DNA from 2 places in the Arthrobacter sp. TMN-49 genome. Region 1 is predicted to be linked to the other one. Evidence: riboswitches for the same ligand, from Rfam matches in the RefSeq annotation. Region 1 holds a riboswitch; the other holds the start of a gene.
The links. Region 1 has a riboswitch for thiamine pyrophosphate ahead of ACX80E_RS04440 (ECF transporter S component). Riboswitches for the same ligand answer to the same signal wherever they lie in the genome.

Region 1 (7,165 bases):
CGGCCAGTTATGTGCTCATGACTCTTGGCGGGACCGGGCCGCGCATCCGTGCCGGCATCACCTACGTTGTTGTCAGCGTGGTGTCCTCGCTGCTGTTCCTGATAGCCATCGCCATGATTTACGGCGCCACCGGAACAGTCAACCTGGCCGATCTGGCCATCAAACTCGGTGAACTGGATCCGGGCACTCAGCACCTGCTGCACGTGTTGTTGCTGGTGGCGTTTGGGATCAAGGCGGCAGTCTTCCCGCTCTCATTCTGGCTCCCGGACTCCTACCCCACAGCACCAGCGCCGGTGACGGCAGTGTTTGCCGGGCTGCTGACAAAAGTGGGTGTTTACGCCATCATCCGTACCGAGACGCTGCTCTTTCCCGCAGACCATTTCAACGGCGTGCTACTGGTGGCGGCGTTGCTGACCATGTTGGTGGGAATTCTCGGTGCCATAGCCCAGACAGATATTAAACGTATGCTTTCCTTCACCCTGGTGAGCCATATCGGGTACATGATTTTCGGCGTCGCACTGTCCTCGGTGATTGGCCTGGCCGCCACCATTTTCTACGTCATCCACCACATCACCATCCAAACGTCCCTGTTCATGGTGACAGGCCTGGTGGAGCGGCGCGGCGGCAACTCCTCGATCATGCGCTTGGGCGGGCTGGCCAAGCTCTCACCTATTCTCGCCGTGCTGTACTTTATCCCCGCCATGAACCTGGCCGGCATCCCGCCATTCTCGGGCTTCCTGGGCAAGCTGGGGCTTGTGCAGGCGGGTGTGGCTGACGGTTCGCCGCTCGCCTACGCGGTAGTTGTGGGCGGTGTCGTGACCAGCCTGCTGACCCTGTTGGTCGTAGCCCGCGTCTGGAACCGGGTGTTTTGGCGTAGCACGGCCGACGCCGAAGATCCCGACCCGGTACTGCTCGCCACCGCGCCGGATGCCTCGGGCAAGCAGAGCATGCGTGCCCTGCGCACCAGCAAACACGTGGATGCCACGCAGGGGCGGTTCTCCGGCGAGAATGAGGTTCCGATCCTGCCAAGGATGATGGTGTATTCCACCATGGGGCTGGTGGTGCTCGGTATTGCCATGACAGTATTCGCCGGCCCGCTCTTTGACTTAAGCCAGGACGCGGCCACCAGCATGCTGGAACGGACTGCCTATATTGAAGCCGTTCTCGGACAGGGGGCGGGGAACCCATGAGCCAGGGCGTGAAATTGAAGCGCAGCGGCACTGCCTGGCAGAAACTGCCGTTGCTTGTTTGGCTTGTTCTGGTGTGGGGTGCGCTGTGGCAGGACTTCAGCGCCGGGAACCTGGTCTTTGGTGCCTTGATTGCCATGGGCGTCTCGCGCGCGTTTTACCTGCCGCCGGTTGAACTCAGTGGGCGGTTCAACGTGCTCCGTGCGGTGACTTTTGTTCTGTGGTTCATCAAGGAAGTTGTGGTCGCCAGTTTCCAGGTCTTGTATTGGGCCCTGTCCAGGGGGCCACGGATTCGCAACGCTGTCATTGCCGTGCCCTTGCGCAGCACCTCAGATCTGCTCATGACGGCTGTGGGGCACGTGCTCTCACTCATCCCGGGGTCCCTGGTGGTTGAAGTGGATCGAGGCACGGCAACACTTTACGTCCACGCCATGAATGTGGAGTCGCCCGCCGGTGTTGAAAAAGTTCGTCAAGGCATCCAAGACATTGAGGCTGGGTTGATACGCGTTATGGGCACCAAGGAAGAACTGGCTGCACTGACGGCAGAAGCCGGCGGGGCGCCCATGGTGACGCACGTGGCTTCTGCTCCGCCGAAAGCGCAGGAGGAGAAATGACGGCGATGAGCGTTGTTGTCATCATTGTTGCGGTAATACTTTCGCTGGCGGCGGCGGGCACCATCTACCGCATTGCGGCCGGCCCCTCACTGCTGGACCGTGTCATTGCGGCGGATGTTTTGTTGGCCATTTTTGGTGCGTCCCTGGCCACTGAAATGGCCATGAACAAGCACACGGACAATCTGGCGCTTCTGGTGGTCCTGACAGTCATTGGATTCATCGGCTCAGTGACTGTGGCGCGTTTCGTGGCGCACAGGAAGGAAGACGTATGAACGCCCTCATTGATGTGGCGACGGCCATCTGCTTGCTCGGCGGGGCGCTGATGAGTCTTGCTGCGGCCATTGGCCTGCTGCGCTTCCCCGACCTGATGAGCCGTATGCACGCAGCCACCAAGCCGCAGGTGCTCGGTTTGCTGCTCATGCTGTCGGCCATGGGATTGCAGCTGCGGATGTGGTCGCTGCTGCCGATCTTGATTGTGGCGTGGCTCTTTCAGTTGCTCACAGTTCCCGTCTCTGCCCACATGGTGGGCCGTGCAGGCTACCGGACCAAGCACCGCCAGCCGGCCCGGCTCAGCGTGGACGAGCTGGATCAGGTAGTTGCCGCCGCCGTTGAGGGTGGCAGTAAGGACTAGTCCCCAACTCCGAGGGGCCCACCAACTCCTCCGCCTCGCCGAACGGGCAGTTGTGGTTGATGTTTTACAAAAACATCAACCACAACTGCCCGTTCAGATTCCTGCGCGCGCGCCGGGAGAGTATTTAGACCTCTTCTGGGTGGTGGCTAAAACGGGCGATCGCCTTTTTGGTGGTACGCCCGGCCAAAACCTGGATGATGGCCGCCACTGCCGAGGACACCAGGGCGAACGTCAGGGCCGAGCGGAGGCTATTTTCCAAGTCTGCGCCGTCTTTGGGGGGCTTGTTGCCAGTACTTTTCTCCCAAACAGTGTCCACCAGCTTGCTGGCCGCAAAACCAGCACCCAAGCTCACCCCGGTGCCGAGCAATTTGAAGACGATGTTCATGAAGGACTCCTTGCGTGTGTGGGACTGACCCAAGCCGGGCAAATACCTCACGTTTAGCCTAGTCGCTCACGCCCCCAATGCGCTGGAGCGGTGCCCTGCAGGGCGCATTACGGCACGTCACGGTGGCTATTAGGGCCCGGCATGGGGCGGGGGTAAACTTAAGTCGCAATTCAAACACGACAGGGGAGCGTCTACCCGCCAATGGGTACCGGCGCTGAGAGTGCGGTTCGCCGCAGACCCTCGAACCTGCTCCGGTTAGTACCGGCGAAGGGAGTCGAGTTCTCTTCGGCTGCGCGGAAGGTCCGCCTGCCGCCCCTCCTGCGAAGGAGGAACCATGAGCAAGTCAATCGCGAGCGAAAACGCGGCGCCAAGCAACCCAGCAGCACGCAAGTCCACGTGGCGCGTCGTGGACATTGTGGTGGTGTCAGTTCTGGGTGTCGCCATCGGCGTCATTTTCTGGCTGTGGTCCGCCGGTTATGGACTGATCAGTGCTTTCACGATCGCCTTCCCGCCCATTGGTGCGCTGTACGGCGGCGGCTGGTTGATCGCCGGCGTCTTGGGTGGATTGGTCATCCGCAAACCCGGCGCAGCGCTCTACTGTGAACTGATTGCCGCCTGTGTGGAGGGCCTGTTGGGCACCCACTTCGGCTTCACGGTGTTGCTCTCTGGCCTGGTTCAGGGCCTCGGTGCTGAGCTGGGCTTCGCGCTGTTCCGCTACCGCAAGTTCACCCTGCCGGTGGCCCTGCTGGCCGGGGCACTGGCTGGCCTGGCCATGGGCATCAACGACTCCCTGGTCTGGAATTTCGCCTGGGCCATGGAGTGGAAGCTCGTCTACGTGGTCCTGGCCATGATCTCCGGCGCCATCATTGCCGGATTGGTATCCTGGCTGGCCGTGCGCGGGCTGGCACGCACGGGGGCCCTTGCCAATCTGCCCTCGCGTGGCGCCGCAAGCGAACGAGCGGTGTAAACATGGCTGCCGCGCAGAACCGGGGGACTACTCCGGCGCGAATCAGCGCCCGGGGGTGGGGCTGGCGGCATTCGGGCCGGCACAACCGGGCCGTGCATGATCTCGAGCTGGAGATTGCCCCCGGCGAGCGGGTTTTGCTGCTGGGCCCTTCGGGGGCCGGCAAGTCAACACTGCTGCACGCCCTGGCCGGGGTGCTGGGGGACGACGAGGACGCCAATGAGGTCGGTGAGCTGCTCATTGATGGGCGCCCGGCGGCTGCATCACGCGGCCGGGCGGGGCTCATGCAGCAGGACCCCGACGCCCAGGTGGTGCTCTCACGCATTGGTGACGACGTTGCTTTTGGGGCCGAGAACATGGCTGTCCCGCGCGATGAGATCTGGCGCCGGGTGACAGCTTCGCTGGAGTCCGTGGGGTTGAAACTGCCGCTGGATCATCCCAGTTCGGCGCTGTCGGGCGGGCAAAAACAGCGTTTGGGGTTGGCCGGCATGCTGGCCATGCGCCCCGGCTTGTTGTTGTTGGATGAGCCCACAGCCAATCTGGATCCGGCCGGTGTGGTGGAGGTGCGTGACGCTGTGCGCCGCAGCCTGGATGAAACGGGGGCCACCTTGGTGGTGGTGGAGCACCGGGTGTCTGTGTGGCTGGAGGTGGTGGACAGGATTGTGGTCCTGGCTCCGGCCGCGCTGGGCGAGCCCGGCGGAGTGTTATTTGATGGCCCGCCGGCTGCCGTGTTGGCGCAGAGCCGGGACCTGCTGACGGCTGCCGGTATTTGGGTGCCTGGCTATGTGCCAGCTGTCCGGCCCAGGGCGGCGTTGACGACGTCCGACGCCGGGGCGGAACTGTTGCTTCAGGCGGACGCCCTTGCCGTCTCCCGCATCAAGGGGCGGCGCCGGCACCCGGTGCAAGCTGTTGCTGTGGTGCCCTCCGTGCGGGTCAGGGCGGGGCAGGCGCTGAGCGTGACGGGCCCCAACGGGGCGGGAAAATCGACGCTGGCGCTAACCCTGGCCGGCCTGTTGGCGCCGGCGGGCGGGGAGTTGCTGGCCACGGCAGCGTTGGCTCGCGGAGCCGGAGCCACGCCACTGAAATGGCGCGGGCGCCAGCTGATCAGCCGGATCGGCACGGTCTTTCAGGAACCCGAGCACCAATTTGTGGCGGGCAGTGTCCGTGCGGAACTGTTGTTTGCGCCGAAACTGTTGGGGCGCGGTGGTGACGCGGTGGATGAGTTGATGGGACGATTGCGGCTGGATCATTTGGCCGAAGCCAACCCATTCACGCTCTCCGGCGGTGAAAAGCGGCGGCTGTCGGTGGCCACAGTGTTGGCGGCCAGTCCACAAGTCCTGGTCCTGGACGAACCAACCTTTGGTCAAGACGCCAACACCTGGGCCGAGCTGGCCTCCCTGCTGACTGAACTGCTGGACGCCGGCACGGCCGTGGTATCAGTGACACACGATGCAGCGTTCAGCGCCGTGCTCGGTGGCGAACAGTTGGTGCTGGGCGCCCCCGTTCCCCACACCCTCCCTCAGCTCGCAAGCTCGCAGCCGGGACCTCGGGTGCGTGGCCCCATCGCCGCCCCGCTGCCGGCGGCGAAAGTGGTGCAGCAATGAGCGTCGACATCATCGCCACACCCCGTTCCACGGCGTGGTTGGCGCGGGCCAATCCGCTGGCGAAACTGGGCGCGGGCATGGCGATCACACTTGTTCTGCTGGTCAGTGTTGACTGGGTCTCGGCCACGGTGGCACTGATGCTTGAATGCGCACTCCTGCCCTTGGCCGGGCTGAGCGACCGCATGCTGTTGCTGCGCGGCTGGCCCGTCCTGCTGGCAGCAATTGTGGGTGGTTACGGGACGGCGCTGCTGGCACCCAAGACCGGCGAACTGTTGCTCGCTGTGGGCCCGGTGACCTTCACCAGCGGGTCGCTGGAAGCCGGTGTGGCCATTGCCCTGCGTGGCCTGGCCATCGCCCTGCCCGGAATCATCGTGCTGGCCTCCACCGATCCCACCGACTTGGCTGACGCCCTGGCCCAGAAGCTGCGGCTGCCGCATCGCTTTGTGCTGGGCGCCCTCGCAGCCATGCGGCTGGTGGGGCTGTTGGTGGCCGAATGGCAAACCCTTGGCATGGCGCGCCGTGCCCGGGGTGTGGGCGGTGAGCCCGGGCTGTTCCGTGGGGTCAAGGCACAGTTGGGGCAGGCCATGGCGTTGTTGGTGCAGGCCGTGCGCCGCGCCTCACGGTTGGCTGTCACCATGGAGGCCAAGGGATTCGGGGCCGGGCCGCGCAGTTGGGCCCGCGAATCCACTTTTGCTGCCCACGATCTGTGGGTCGCGGCCGGCGGCGTGCTGATAGCAGCCATCGCTGTGGCGGCCGCCGTCGTGCTGGGAACGTGGAATCCCGTGTTTGGCTAGCATTTCCGCACGGAGACAGGGAAATAGCCGGACACAAACAGTGACAGCAACATCGGGGCTGGGATACTGGTGGCATGACGATCGCACGCAGCACCAAGCTCACCATTGTCGGCGCCGGAAGCGTCGGCACCTCCCTCGCCTACGCTGCGCTCATTCGAGGGTCCGCGCGTGAGATTGTCTTGTATGACATCGCCACAGCCAAGGTGGAGGCGGAAGTCCTTGACCTGGCCCACGGGACACCGTTTGTCGGCGCCCCGCGCATCACAGGCGGAAGCGATATTGCGCTGGTGGCCGATTCCGATGTCATCGTCATCACGGCCGGGGCCAAGCAGGAGCCGGGCCAGACCCGGCTTGAGCTGGCAGGGGTCAACGTCCGAATCCTGGAGAAGATGCTGCCGCAGCTGGTGGCCTTGTCGCCAAATGCTGTCTTTATCCTGGTGACGAACCCCTGCGACGTGCTCACGGCAGTGGCGGAGCGCATCACCGAGCTGCCGCACGGACGCATCTTCAGCTCGGGAACTGTGCTTGACTCCGCCCGGCTGCGCTGGCTGGTGGCGGAGGCCGCCGCCGTCGCGCCGCAAAGCGTGCATGCGCTGATCGTCGGCGAGCACGGCGACACGGAATTCCCCTTGTGGTCCACAGCGACCATCGGACAGACCCCGCTGCCGGAATGGACCGACTCCTCCGGAACCCTGCTGTTTCCGCGTGAACGGCTTGAAACGCTCACCCACGACGTGGTCCATGCCGCCTACAAGGTCATTGCCGGTAAGGGCGCAACGAACTACGCGATCGGGCTCTCCGGTGCCCGCATCGTCGAGGCCGTGTTGGCTGACGAGCGGAGCATCCTGCCGGTCTCAAGCGTGCTGCACGGTTACCGCGGCATAGACGGGGTGGCCCTCAGCGTGCCCTCGATTGTTGGGGCGGGCGGTGTGCAGCGCGTCCTGGACACGCACATGGACGCCCGCGAGGCAGAACGGCTCCAGCAC
Region 2 (7,165 bases), on a different contig from region 1:
TTCCTTGAAACTTGATTACTTCGCTTGCAATGGAAGCAATGCGCATCTGGACCTTCGGAAACACCTCGGCGGCAAGGCCCGCACTTGAACGGCGCATGACAGTGTCGGCGTTGGCAATGATGAAGGCCTGAAACCCTGGCCGACCATTTTCAAGCGCCCGCGCCACAGCCTGCGCACCATCCCGGCCGTCAATGTACCCCCACAGGTTCCATTTGCGCGATCTGGCATCCCTGTCAAAGGACGGGAAGGCGGCGTAGTCGTCCACATCCATGACATTGGAGAAGCGAAGCGCAATAATGCTCAACTCCGGATCCCAGCGCGTCAACTCCCGGGCCATCTGTTCCTCCAGATGCTTCACCAACGAATAGGTGCTTTCCGGCCGGGCAGGATATTCCTCATCGACAGGTAGATAGGGAGGATCGACGTCGAACGGCAGTCCCAGCACGGTCTCACTGAGGCATACACGAGCCTTTTTATGCCCGCCCGCCGGGCCGCCTGGAAGACGTTGTAGGTGGAAAGCATGTTGTTCTCGAAGGTGGCAGCATCCGGGAGGATGCCGGGCGCTGGAATGGCACCCAAGTGCACCACGGCATCGAATCCGCTGTGCCTGTCGTCCAGACCGAGGAACACATCCACGACCTGGCCATAGTTGCGGAGGTCAACGATGACCAGTTCCGGGCTCCGCTCCCCTGCCCTGTCCACGTTCAGCACCTGGTGCCCGTCCCGGGTCAACCTGTGCACGACATACTGCCCCAGCTTTCCACTGCCACCTGTCACTGCAATTCGCGTCGGCACTCCTTGGTCTGAGTCATGGGGCCCTGCCCTGTACTCTGAGGAAGCTGCCGTCGTACAGGCTATGCAAACTACGCTATCTACTTCCAGCAGCCATGTCAGCAGCTGTGCCACACCCGGCCCGCCCTAGGAAGAAGAGACCCACCTTCCGTGTTGCCAGGAGCGGGCCGGGACAGATCACCACGATCGTGGCTCTATGGCTGTGCGGGAAGCTGAAGTTCTGGCAGATACACTTTTCCACCCGACGCCAGAAACTCCTGACTCTTTTCACGCATACCGCTGTACATCCCGGCGATGGCTGCCTGCGACTCGGCCGAGCCGAACTCGTCCCTGATGTCCTGACTGATACGCATGGAACAGAACTTCGGTCCGCACATTGAACAGAAGTGGGCGGTCTTGGCCGGTTCGGCGGGCAGGGTCTCGTCGTGGAAGGCCTCGGCCGTGACAGGGTCCAGCGACAATGCGAACTGGTCGCGCCAGCGGAACTCGAAACGGGCCTTGGACAAGGCGTCGTCGCGTTCCCTCGCGCCGGGATGCCCCTTGGCCAGGTCGGCAGCATGCGCCGCGATCTTGTAGGTGATCACCCCAGTCTTCACATCGTCCTTGTTCGGCAGGCCCAGGTGTTCCTTCGGGGTCACGTAGCACAGCATGGCCGTGCCGTAGCGGGCTATTTCCGTCGCCCCGATAGCCGAAGTGATGTGGTCGTAGCCAGGTGCTATGTCGGTGACGAGCGGCCCTAGCGTGTAGAACGGGGCACCCTTGCACAGCTCCTGCTGGCGCTCAACGTTTTCCCGGACCAGATGGAACGGGATGTGACCTGGACCCTCAACCATGACCTGCACGTCATATTCCCAGGCCCGTTGCGTCAATTCGGCCAAGGTGTCCAGTTCGGCAAATTGGGCGGCATCATTGGCGTCGGCGATCGACCCCGGACGCAGCCCGTCCCCCAGCGAGAACGCCACGTCATATTGGGCGAAGATTTCGCACAGCTCCTCAAAGTGCGTGTACAAGAAATTCTCCTGGTGGTGGGCAAGGCACCAACCAGCCATGATGGCCCCGCCACGGGAAACAATGCCCGTCACACGATTGGCCGACAGCGGGACGTAACGGAGCAGGACACCTGCATGGATGGTCATATAGTCCACGCCCTGCTCGCATTGTTCAATCACCGTGTCCCTGAAGATCTCCCACGTCAGATCGTTGGCTTCACCGTTAACCTTTTCCAGCGCCTGGTAGATCGGCACCGTGCCGATAGGAACCGGGGCGTTGCGAATCAGCCACTCCCTGGTGGTGTGGATGTCATCGCCGGTCGAGAGGTCCATGACCGTGTCGGCACCCCACTGGGTTGCCCACTGCAACTTATCGACTTCCTCGGCGATTGAACTGGTGACAGCCGAATTGCCGATGTTGGCGTTGATCTTCACCAGGAAGGCCCGGCCAATGATCATCGGCTCAGACTCCGGGTGGTTGATGTTGTTGGGGATGATGGCCCGGCCGGCCGCCACCTCGCTGCGCACCAAATCGACGTCGCAGTTCTCACGGATCGCCACAAAGCGCATTTCCGGGGTGGTGATGCCGCGCCGGGCATAATGCATTTGTGTGACGCGCTGGCCCGTCAGCGCGCGGCGCGGCTCGGGAACCGATCCCCTCCACTCTGCTGAGGCAGCACCCCGGCGTACCGCCGACTTGCCGTCATCAAGTAAATTCCTGGTGCGTCCCCGGTAGATTTCCGTGTCCTTGCGGGCACTGATCCACTCACTGCGAAACGGTTGCAGGCCAACGACCGGATCGCTGCCCGGTCCGGCGGTGCGGTACACACGAAACGGTGCGTTAACTTCACCGTTGGGGGACGGCTCGAGCGCGATTTCCGTCTGCGGCACACGAATCCCTGAACCGGGGTCCACCTGGAATGCTAGTGAATGTGATTTCAGGGATTGCGTGACATTTTGGGCAGGGATCAAGGTTGCTTCTTGGGAGGTCAAAGACTGCTCACTTCCTTCGCCGGCATTACCCGGACAGGTTCAACGGTCGCAGACTGCTTCAGCCCGATCTCAGCCCCTGCAAGGGCACCCGTGTGGTCGTAAGAGACGCTACCACGCAGCGTGGGGTGCCGTGTGCACCGTGGCCTCAGCCGCGGGTCGGCTCCAGGACGCCAATCAACTGGCAGAAGTGCCGGCGCCCTACGAAAACGCCACCGATCCCTGCGGCACAAGCACCTGCACAGCCCCCGGCACCAGCTCCACCACGGCGGGAAGTGCGGCCACCCTCTCGCCGTCGGCATACATGTTCAGCGGCTTGTTGGCACTGATGCTGACGCTGCTGCCACGGGTGAACGTGATGTTCGGCTGGCCAAGATGCCTGCCGCGGTAGGATCGCAGAAAGGTCAAGGCCACGCCAAGAATCGTTGTCTGGCCTTGGGAGACCACATCCAGCAGTCCGTCGTCGGCCTTAGCTTCCGGGCAGATGCACAGCCCTCCCCCATACTGGCCAACATTTCCAACGGCCACGAACCATCCCGGGAAGGTGGTCTCCACACCGTTGACGGAAACCGTGAACGTCACGTTCTTCCAGGCCAGGAAGGCCTTGAGCCCGCCGTACAGGTAGACGAACGGACCAAGGGGCAGCCGGGCGCTATTGCCGTATTCGTTGGCGAGCCCGTCGAAGCCCACATTGGCAACACCGAAGTAGGGGCGGCCGTTGACCAGCCCCAGATCCACCTCCCGGACCACCAGCGCACCAAGGGCCCGGACCGCCTTAACCGGGTCAAGGTTCAGCCCCAGCCTGCGCACCGTGTCATTGCCCCGGCCGCCAGCCAGGGGCAGGACAATTGCCCCCGACTTCCAAGCCCCGGCCGCCGCAGCCCCGAGGAAGCCGTCGCCACCTAGGACCACCACCAGGCTTCCAGCGGCGGCGGCACCGGCCTGCGCAGTGGCGTCCTCCAGGCACTCGGTGATGCACACCGAGGGCACGAATCCGGCCGCGCGCAGGGCGTGGGCAGTCCGCGGCCACAGTCGGCCAGCCCTGCCTCCGCCCGACGCCGGATTGACCAGAAGCAGCACGCCGCCTCCCGGGACGGCGCTCATGGGCTCTCCCCAAAAGCCGGAGAGTCTGCCAGTGCCAGGATCAGCTCGGCCCGCCCGCGGGCCCGCGCCGCGTCTTCAGGGACAAAGGCCAGGCGGGTGCGCCGCTCCAGCAGGTCTTCCACCGTGGTGGCCCCCTCGGCGCGCACCGCGAATAGCAACTCGGCACCTGTGATCTCAGACCCCTCGAACAACGGGTCTGACAGGATCGGATCGCGCCGTTGGAGGGCCTGCACAGCCGTGGCTTCCGTGCCGTATTTCTGCACGAGCCGGGCGGGAGCGTCAACGGCGCCGAGCGCCTTGACGGTAGCGGCGCCCACCAGCGGCAGGGTCTTGGTGCGGCATGGCTGGTCGGCTCCGAGCCGGGCGGTCACGGCATCCACAGCGTCCTGGGCCATCCGCCGGTAGGTGGTCATTTTGCCGCCCACCACCGTGATCGGCGCGCCGGGAATATCCCGGATCAGGTGCCGGCGTGAAATGTCGGCAGTTCCGTCGGGGCCCTCTCCCCGCCGGGCCTGCACCAGGGGCCGCAGCCCCGCGAAGGAGCCCACCACGTCCTTGCGGGTCAGCGGCACCGCAAGGGTGGTGTTGACAATGTCCAGGAGGAAGTCGACGTCGTGCTCGGGAACCGGCGGATGGTGGCCGTCGGCGCTGTGGTCCGCCTGGTCTGTCAGACCGATGTACACCACGCCGGCGGGCTGCGGCAGCACGAACACGTAGCGGCCAAAATGCCCCGGCACGGCCACTGTGTGCGCGGCATGCGGGTTGCCCAGCCGGTCCGCGCGCACCACCAGGTGGGTGCCCCGGCTGGGGGTTACCCTCAGTTGCGGCTCGAAGTCGGCGGCCCACACGCCGGTGGCGTTCACCACCACCCGCGCGGCAATTTTCACCGGCTCCCCCGTCCGGGTGTCGACGGCGTCCACGGTCGTTGCCGTCACGTCACTTGCCTTCACATCACGCATCACGTGCGCCCCGAGCCCGGCCGCGGTACGGACCGCGCCGAGCACCAGGCGTGCATCATCGACCGCTTGCCCGTCCCAGTAAAGGTACCCTCGCCGCAGCGTCGTCTGCTCGAGGGCGGGCACCAAGGCTCCCACCGCCCGGCTCGAGAGGAGTTGGGGCCGCGGCAACGTCTTGCCACCCAGACCGGACAGCCTGCGCAGCACGTCATAGATGACCACACCCGCCCCGGCCGCCAAACCCTCCCAGGCAGGGGCGGTGCGGGCATCTGGAATCACAAACCCCAGTGGCCGGACCAGGTGCGGGGCGATTTTACTCATCAGCCAGCGGCGTTCCACGGCCGATTCCCAAGCCACCGCGAAATCCATCTTGGCCAGGTAGCGCAGCCCGCCATGGATGAGCTTGGAACTGTAGCCGCTGGTGCCGGAACCAAAGTCGCTGCTCTCGATCAATGCAACACTCAGGCCGCGACTCACGGCGTCCAGGGCCACCCCGGCACCGGTGATGCCGCCACCCACCACGGCAACGTCCACCGTGTGGGCTGCCACATGGTCCAGCGAATGCCGGCGGCTTGCATCGTTGATCCAGCTGGGGTTTTCCGTCATCAAGCTTGTGTCCCTTCAGATCCGGCGTTCGACGGCGTGAGGTAGCGTTCCAGCATCTTCTTCAGTTCCGCCAGGGAGTCCTCGAAGGTGTCCGTCTTCAACAGGACCCGGGAAGACAGCGCAACGCCTTGGAGTGCCAGCAAAAGCATGGTGGCTGTGCCCGCGGACGCTGCGATGCTGCCATCGGCAATGCCCTCCTCGAGCAGTGCGCGCAGCTGGTCCAGGACCAGCTGCTGGCTGGCACCGAACCGGTCCGTCACATAGGGAATCAGGAATTCCGGGTCACGCTCGGCGATGGAGGCGAGCATTTCCGAGGTTGCAAACACCCGGACGCTTTCCACGGCGAAGTGCACCAGCTGCTCCCTTCCGGTGCCGGCTGGTGTCCCGGTCCGCACGGTGCCGGCGTACTGGCGGAACTCATGGGTGAGGGATGCCAGCACCGCGTTCTCCACCGAGCCCATCCGGCGGTAGAACGTCATGCGGGAGATGCCGGCACGTTCGGCAATGTCGTTGGCTGTGGTGCGCCGCACGCCGTGGAGCACCACGGTGTCCCTGATGGCGGAGAGGAGCTTCTCATCCACCGGCAAACTGGTACGTTGAGACTTCATGTGTCACACTGTATCCCATGGTGACGAATCTCACAGCAGAAATTTCCTCCTCGGTCTGGTACGGCTGGGGAGACCCGGCACATGCCCGCCCGCTGGGAGCCGGCGCGTTGAGCTTCTTGCACAGCACGCTCAAGCTCGTCAGCGTCGAGGCCGCGCACAGCCCCGTTGACCTGGCCGATGTCCGGGTGGGGCCCGTGGCGCTTGGGGACGGCGTCCTAGCCGAGCTCCGCGCCATCACCGGGGCCGACCATGTCTCCACGGACGCGGCGGACCGCATCCTCCATGCCGGCGGAAAAAGCACGCCGGACCTGCTGCGCCGCCGCGGCGGGGACGCCCTGGACGCCCCCGACGCCGTCGTCTTCCCCGGCAGCATCGAAGAAGTGCGCTCCATTCTGGCCCTGTGCGGGCGGCGACAGCTGGCCGTGGTCGCCTTTGGCGGCGGCACGTCGGTGGTGGGCGGGGTGGAACCGCTGCGCGGAAAATTCGACGGTGTCATCACCATCGACATGAGGCGAATGAACCGGCTCCTCCACGTTGACCCGCTGTCCCGGACGGCAACCTTCGAGGCTGGCGTCAGGGGGCCCGCCATCGAAGCGGCGCTCGCCCCGCACGGCTTCACGCTGGGGCATTTTCCGCAAAGCCACCAGGAGGCGACGCTCGGGGGCTATGTGGCCACCCGCTCCGCCGGTCAGGCATCCACGGGCTACGGGCGCTCGGACGATCTGGTCAAGTCGGTCCACCTCGAGACACCTCGGGGCCCGTTCGACGTCGGCTCGCTGGCGCCCGGAACGGCTGCCGGACCCAAGCTGCTCGACGTCATCGTGGGCAGCGAAGGCACTCTGGGCGTCATCACCACGGCCACCGTGAAGGTGTGCCCCATGCCGGCAGAGAAGGTGTATGGCGCATGGTCCTTCCCCTCCTTTGCGGCCGGGGCCAGCGCCATGCGACGCTTGCGCCACGACGGCTTGGGCGGGGACATGCCGCACGTGTGCCGCCTCAGCGACACTGATGAAACGGCGTCGACCTTCAAGCTGGGCGGGTGGAAGACCGGCATGCTCTCGCGCTACCTCAGCGTCCGTGGCCAGCAAACTCCGGCGCTGGCGCTCTTTGTCTGGGAAGG

Region 2: linked by a shared signal. The riboswitch ahead of thiC (phosphomethylpyrimidine synthase ThiC) and the one ahead of ACX80E_RS04440 (ECF transporter S component) in region 1 are both predicted to bind thiamine pyrophosphate.

The regions. Positions count from the first base shown of each region.
Region 1 covers NZ_JBTNDH010000006.1:72,974-80,138, reverse strand. The annotation lists gene ACX80E_RS04465 (Na+/H+ antiporter subunit D) at 1-1,190, shown strand, start outside; gene ACX80E_RS04460 (Na+/H+ antiporter subunit E) at 1,187-1,801, shown strand; gene ACX80E_RS04455 (monovalent cation/H+ antiporter complex subunit F) at 1,798-2,073, shown strand; gene mnhG (monovalent cation/H(+) antiporter subunit G) at 2,070-2,432, shown strand; gene ACX80E_RS04445 (DUF4235 domain-containing protein) at 2,557-2,817, opposite strand; TPP riboswitch at 2,989-3,107, shown strand; gene ACX80E_RS04440 (ECF transporter S component) at 3,152-3,784, shown strand; gene ACX80E_RS04435 (ABC transporter ATP-binding protein) at 3,787-5,385, shown strand; gene ACX80E_RS04430 (energy-coupling factor transporter transmembrane component T family protein) at 5,382-6,179, shown strand; gene ACX80E_RS04425 (L-lactate dehydrogenase) at 6,254-7,165, shown strand, end outside.
Region 2 covers NZ_JBTNDH010000045.1:11,103-18,267, forward strand. The annotation lists partial or broken gene ACX80E_RS15585 (NAD-dependent epimerase/dehydratase family protein) at 44-795, opposite strand; gene thiC (phosphomethylpyrimidine synthase ThiC) at 987-2,774, opposite strand; TPP riboswitch at 2,769-2,876, opposite strand; gene ACX80E_RS15595 (diacylglycerol/lipid kinase family protein) at 2,973-3,875, opposite strand; gene ACX80E_RS15600 (glycerol-3-phosphate dehydrogenase/oxidase) at 3,872-5,437, opposite strand; gene ACX80E_RS15605 (TetR/AcrR family transcriptional regulator) at 5,437-6,045, opposite strand; gene ACX80E_RS15610 (FAD-binding oxidoreductase) at 6,063-7,165, shown strand, end outside.